DNA from 2 places in the Methylobacterium sp. Leaf85 genome. Region 2 is predicted to be linked to the other one. Evidence: predicted binding sites of a transcription regulator. Region 2 holds the regulator's gene; the other holds the start of a gene.
What was found. The regulator HrcA, encoded in region 2, represses chaperone genes, less so after heat shock. The targets are predictions, from matches to a motif close to GTTAGCACTCNCNNNNNGNGAGTGCTAAC.
Positions count from the first base shown of each region.

Region 1: a site for HrcA is predicted at 1,566-1,594, ahead of groES (co-chaperone GroES). Genes of this name have one in related genera too.

Region 1 covers NZ_LMME01000012.1:90,782-94,191, reverse strand. Annotated here, with positions in the region: gene ASF08_RS09150 (lipopolysaccharide biosynthesis protein) at 1-344, opposite strand, end outside; gene ASF08_RS09145 (magnesium transporter CorA family protein) at 447-1,448, opposite strand; gene groES (co-chaperone GroES) at 1,663-1,950, shown strand; gene groL (chaperonin GroEL) at 2,044-3,410, shown strand, end outside.
Region 2 covers NZ_LMME01000001.1:342,253-345,662, reverse strand. Annotated here, with positions in the region: gene ASF08_RS01555 (helix-turn-helix transcriptional regulator) at 1-30, shown strand, start outside; gene ASF08_RS01550 (glutaminase) at 60-989, opposite strand; gene hrcA (heat-inducible transcriptional repressor HrcA) at 1,203-2,300, shown strand; gene ASF08_RS26085 (DUF1236 domain-containing protein) at 2,648-3,025, opposite strand; gene ASF08_RS26080 (hypothetical protein) at 3,022-3,410, opposite strand, start outside.

The DNA.
Region 1 (3,410 bases), on a different contig from region 2:
AGCCCCGCCCCCGCCGCGATGGCGAAGCGCCCCTGCACATCCATCTCCACCGTCGCGCCGACCACCGCGCACAGGGCGGAGGCGACCAGCAGGACGAGGGCGAGGACGGCGTAGGCGCGGTCGAGCCCATGACGGATCCAGGGTTCCTCCTGCCGGACGCGGTTGGAATAGAACCGGGTGGCCGAGAGCCGAAGCCATTCGAAGACGAGGGTGTTGAGGACCACGGCGCCCGTGGTCGCGAGGCCGAACAGGCCGAAATCCGCCGGCCCCATCAGCTTGGCGAGGAGCAGGCCGAGGCAGAAATTGAGCCCGGCATTCAGGATGAAGGCGGCGATCACGGCCATGCGGTCGACTCTGGTCGCCGGAGGCCCGGCTCTGCTCCCGATCCTTGCGCGCCGGCCCGAAAAGAATTCCCTAAATCCCGAGCCGGCCGGGCCGCCCCCGCGTCAGAACCAGCCGCGCAGCTTGAAGAACACGACGGGGATGATCGCGCTGATGACGATCAGCGACAGACCATAGGGATAGCCATAGACCCAGTCGAGTTCCGGCATGTGCTTGAAGTTCATGCCGTACATGGAGGCGATGAGGGTCGGCGGAACGCCCACCACCGAGACCACGGTGAGCACGCGGAAGGTGTTGTTCTGCTCGATGTTGATGAGGCCGAGGGTGGCGTCGAGGAGAAACTGCACGTTCTCCGAAAGCCGGATCTCGAACTCGTCGAGGGAGGCGATGTCCCGGCGCAGGGTCTCGAAGCGTGGCATCTCCGTGGCGCCGAGGAGGTGCTCGCACTCACCGGCGACGAACGGGAGGATGCGCTCGAGACCGAGCAGGCTCGAGCGGATCTTGCCGAGCGCCTTGCCCCGCCGGCCGACGCTGCGGAGGATGCGGCGCAGCGCGAGATCGCGGCGGCGCGGGGTCTTGCCGGAATCGCCGGCGACACCCCCTGCCCTCACGTCGAAATCGAAGATCCGGGTGGAGAGCGCGTCGAGATCGGCGCCCATCTCCTCCAGGGCGTCGGCGAGGCTGTCCACCAGCTCCTCCACCAAGAGGAGGAAGATCTCGGTGCCGGTCTGGCAATCGCCGTCGCCGTCGCCGATGCGCTTCTTGACCTCCTCGAAGGCGCGCAGCTCGTTGAACCTGACCGTGATGAGCCGGTCCCGGGTCAGGACGAAGCCGAGCGGGGTCAGCTGCGAATCCACCTTGTCGAAGGTGATCATCGGGGTGGAGAGCGAGAGCCCGTTCTTGAGCCGCCGCAGCCGGCTGGAATTCTCGACCTCGCTCAGGGCTTTTCGCGAGGGGACGCGCAAGCCTGTGGCGGCCTCGATATGCTCCGCTTCCTCGGTGCTCGGATCGTTCAGATCGATCCAGATCGCGTGGCTCGGCACGCCGCCGCCATTGGCTGCGCCGGAATGCTCGACCGCGCCCTGCGGTCCCTGAAGACTGATCATGGGGTGATTGTCATCCGTCTGTCAGCGACCGGAGAGCAGAACATGCTGCGCAAACGCGGCATGACGCGTCGTCCGCGTCTTGACTCGCAAGGGGCTTGAGCCTACCTCCGCCCTTGCTTTGGCACTCTTCGCTCGGGAGTGCTAACAGCCTGGGTTGGGCGAGCCCTTCGGCCGCATCAACGCCATCCATGAATTTGAAGCAAGAGGGCAGCTCATGAAGTTCCGTCCGCTGCACGACCGTGTCGTCGTCCGCCGTATCGAAGGCGAAGAGAAGACCAAGGGGGGCATCATCATCCCCGATACCGCCAAGGAGAAGCCGCAAGAGGGCGAGATCGTCGCCGTCGGCCCTGGCGCCCGTGACGAGGCCGGCCGGGTGAACCCGCTCGACGTCAAGGCCGGTGACCGCGTCCTGTTCGGCAAGTGGTCCGGCACCGAAGTCAAGATCGACGGTCAGGACCTCCTGATCATGAAGGAATCCGACATTATGGGCGTCGTCGCCTAAAGCGACCCGGCCCTCTTCCTTCTTCCATCCGGGCCTTTCGAGCGCGCCCTTCGGTGAGCGCCTCAAGGCTCCCAACTAGATGAGGAACTGTAAATGGCAGCGAAAGAAGTACGCTTCGGCTCAGATGCCCGCGAGAAGATGCTCCGCGGCGTCGACATTCTCGCCGATGCAGTGAAGGTCACGCTCGGCCCCAAGGGTCGCAACGTCGTCATCGAGAAGAGCTTCGGCGCTCCCCGCATCACCAAGGACGGCGTCACCGTCGCCAAGGAGATCGAGCTCTCCGACAAGTTCGAGAACATGGGCGCCCAGATGGTGCGCGAAGTGGCCTCGAAGACTAACGACATCGCTGGCGACGGCACCACCACCGCCACCGTCCTGGCCCAGGCCATCGTCCGTGAAGGCGCCAAGTACGTCGCCGCCGGCATGAACCCGATGGACCTGAAGCGCGGCATCGACCTCGCCACCACCGCCGCCGTGAAGGACATCACGAGCCGCGCCAAGAAGGTCGCCTCGTCCGAGGAAGTCGCCCAGGTCGGCACCATCTCGGCCAATGGCGACAAGGAAATCGGCGAGATGATCGCCCACGCCATGCAGAAGGTCGGCAACGAGGGTGTCATCACCGTCGAGGAAGCCAAGACCGCCGAGACCGAGCTCGACGTCGTCGAGGGCATGCAGTTCGACCGCGGCTACCTCTCCCCGTACTTCATCACGAACGCGGAGAAGATGGTCGCCGAGCTCGAGGACCCCTACATCCTCATCCACGAGAAGAAGCTCTCGTCGCTCCAGGCGATGCTGCCGGTTCTCGAGGCCGTGGTGCAGACCGGCAAGCCGCTCGTCATCATCGCCGAGGACATCGAGGGTGAGGCTCTCGCCACGCTCGTCGTGAACAAGCTGCGCGGTGGCCTCAAGGTCGCTGCCGTCAAGGCTCCGGGCTTCGGCGATCGCCGCAAGGCCATGCTCGAGGACATCGCGATCCTGACCCAGGGTCAGATGATCGCCGAGGACCTCGGCATCAAGCTCGAGAACGTCACCCTCCCGATGCTCGGCCGCGCCAAGCGCATCCGCATCGAGAAGGAGACCACCACGATCATCGACGGTCTCGGCGAGAAGGCGGACATCGAAGCCCGCGTCGGCCAGATCAAGGCTCAGATCGAGGAAACCACCTCGGACTACGACCGTGAGAAGCTCCAGGAGCGCCTGGCCAAGCTCGCCGGCGGCGTCGCGGTCATCCGCGTCGGCGGCGCGACCGAGGTCGAGGTCAAGGAGAAGAAGGACCGCGTCGACGACGCGCTCAACGCCACCCGCGCTGCGGTGGAAGAGGGTATCGTTCCCGGCGGCGGCACCGCTCTCCTGCGTGCCCGTGAAGCCGTCCGCGCTCTCCAGAGCGACAATCCGGACGTCCAGGCCGGCATCAAGATCGTGCTGAAGGCCCTCGAGGCCCCGATCCGCCAGATCGCCGC
Region 2 (3,410 bases):
AGAAAGGCCGCGGACGCGCCGGAGGGCTGAGGACCGGAAAGGCGCCCGGGCGAGCGCGATCAAGCGCCGAAGATCGACCAGCCGAGGCGCTTGGTCAGCTGTTCGAGGGCGATCCGGCCAAGATGGGAATTGCCGGATGCGTCGAGGCCCGGCGACCAGACCGCGATCGAAGCCTTTTCCGGTGCCACGGCGATGATCCCGCCGCCGACTCCGCTCTTGCCCGGCAGGCCGACCCGATACGCGAACTCACCCGAGCCGTCGTAGTGACCGCAGGTAAGCATCACCGCATTGATACGCCGGGCTCGCTCAGCCGAGACCACGGAATAACCGGTCATCGGGTTGCGCCCGGAATGCGCCAGGAAACGGGTGGCGTTGGCGAGCTGCCGGCATGACATGGCGATGGCGCAGTGGTGAAAATAGACGCCGAGGGTAAAATCCACCGGATTGTCGAGAACGCCGAAGGATTTCATGTAGTTGGCGAGCGCGATGTTGCGAAAGCCCGTGCGCAGCTCAGAGGCCGCCACCGCCTCGTCGATGATGATCGTGGGATCCTGCGCCAGGAACTGCATGAAACGCAGGATCTCGCCCAGGGCCTCCCTCGGCTGATGGCCCGACAGGATCACGTCGGTGACCGCAATGGCACCGGCATTGATGAAGGGATTGCGCGGAATGCCGCGCTCGCGCTCCAGCTGGACGATGGAGTTGAAGGGACTGCCCGAGGGCTCGCGTCCCACCCGGCGCCAGAGACGGTCGCCGGCCATGCCGAGTGCCAGGGTGAGGGTGAAAACCTTCGAGATGCTCTGGATCGAGAACGGCGTGTCGCTGTCGCCTCCCGCCGCCACGTGACCGTCCGCATCGATGACGACGAGACCGAACGCCTTCGGGTCGACCCGGGCGAGTTCCGGTATGTATGTGGCGACCTCCCCCCGGTCCGGCCTGTCCGCCATCTCCTCGGCGATCTCTTTGACGACGGTGTCGAGGTCGGGCACGGCGGCGTGTTCCTCCGAACGGACGGGAGCTGCGGGTCCGTCAACCAGACCCGCCGGCCACGGCGAGCAGGCTCGCGAGGGCGGCGACGCAACGCAAAGGCCGTTCCGTTCGGGCGGCAAACGGATTAGCAGACCACAGGGCGGCTATGCCTCACCGGTAAAGGTTGTGCCCGGGCTCCGGGCCGGACACAATCGGCGGTCAGGAAACACACAGTGACCGAACGCGCGCATCCCTATTCGTCCTCGCAGCAACTTCAGGCCCTCTCGGCCCTGAATGAGCGGACGCGTGAGATCTTCCGGCAGATCGTCGAGAGCTATCTCACGACGGGCGAACCGGTGGGGTCGCGCAACCTCGCGCGGATCCTGCCGATGGCCTTGTCCCCGGCCTCGATCCGAAACGTCATGGCGGATCTGGAGCATTCCGGGCTCATCTTCGCGCCCCACACCTCCGCCGGGCGCCTGCCGACGGAACTCGGCCTGCGCTTCTTCGTCGACGCCATGTTGGAGATCGGCGATGTCGGCCGCGAGGAGCAGGAGCGGATCGAGGCGCAGATGCGCGCCGCCGCCTCGGGCCACACCTTCGAGAGCGCCCTCGCCGAGGCCTCGTCGATGCTGTCGGGCATTTCGCGGGGGGCGGGCGTTGTCGTCACCACCAAGAGCAACGTCCATCTCAAGCACATCGAGTTCGTCAGGCTCGATCCCGCCCGCGCCCTCGTCGTCCTCGTCTCCGATGACGGCTCGGTGGAGAACCGCCTCCTCGACCTGCCGCCCGGCCTTCCGGCGGGCGCCCTGCAGGAGGCCTCGAACTACCTCAATGCCCGCTTGCAGGGGCGGACCCTCGGAGGCTTGAGAGCGGAAATCGAGGCTGGCCGCGAGGCGATGAAGCGCGAACTCGACGTCATCACCGAGCGGCTGGTCGATGCCGGTCTCGCCACCACGGTCGGGCCGTCAGAGGCCCGCCAACTGATCGTACGCGGCCAGGCGAACCTGCTTGACGACCTGCGCGCGGTGGAGGATCTCGAACGGATCCGCCTGCTGTTCAACGATCTCGAGACGCAGAAGGACGTCATCGAACTCCTCTCCCGCGCCGAGGGCGGCGAGGGCGTCCGCATCTTCATCGGCTCGGAGAACAAGCTGTTCTCGCTCTCGGGCTCATCGATGATCGCGGCGCCGTTCCGGGACGGTTCGCAGAAGATCGTCGGTGTCGTCGGCGTGATCGGTCCGACCAGGCTCAACTACGCACGGATCGTTCCGATGGTGGATTACACCGCCAGGGTGGTCTCGCGGATGCTGGATCGAGGCGGCCGCTGAGGGGCACCGTGCGGGCCGGCTTTGCCCGAGCTACGTGGTCCGGAAAGGCACCGCGCGTTTCTGCGCTTGGGAACCTGCGACACGTCGAGGGCCCGAACGACCAAGCGGTGCCGGTGGCGGAGCGACATGCCTTTCGCCCCGAGCAACAGATCGGTGCAAAAGCTGAAACGTAGAGGCTCCGGATCGGTGATGACAACCGATCCGGAGCCTCTGGACTTACTTTCGCATCATCACGTGGAGGCGGTCGAGCACCAGTATCGCTATGGCCGGCATCGCGGCTACGGACGACAAAGGAAGATGCTTCGCCCTGCGGCGGCTCCCCTCTCGGGGAAACCGCCGATCCGAGATCAGCCGCGAATGACGTCCACGATTTCGTAGGTATCGGGATCGACGATGACGATGTCGTCATCGACGAGGACGTAGCGGTAGTCTTCGTATTCCGGCACGATCCGAACGATATCCGGCGGGAGGTCGTAAAGGGTGTAATTGCGAGCAATGGCTGTCCCCACCGTCAGGGCGAAGGCACCGGCGGCGAGGCGTGGAATGCCGCGACGCAGCACGTTCTGGCGAAACTCCGTCCGCTGCGGAGCACCAAGCCGGCCATAGGCTCCGCGCACGGCGCCACTGTCGCCTCGTCCGCCACGATCTCCACGCCCGCCCCTGTCACCGCGATCACCCTTCTCGCGATCCATCCGCTCGCCACGGTCCGCCTTGCCGTCCTTCATGTCGCGATCGGCTTTGCCGCCTCGCTCCATGCGCTCGCCCCGGTCCGGCTTGTCATCGCGTTCAGGCTTACCATCGCGATCGGCCTTGCCGTCACGATCGGGCCGGCTTGCATCTGTCCTTCCGCCGGCACCCGGGCGTTCACCCTGCTCCATGCGGCCATTCCGGTCGCCACCGCCCCGTTCCATCCCGGCAGCTCCGCCGCGCTCGCCCGCCGGACCGCCACGTTCCCCCGGGGAACCGCCGCGCTCCGAACCGCCTGCCGCTCCACCACGTTCCGCTCCGGCGCCACCGCCGCCACGCATTCCGGCGCCACCGGCCGATCCCGCACCACCCGCGCCGCCACCCCCCGGCGCACCGGCTCCTGCCGCGCCGCCGCCCGCACCG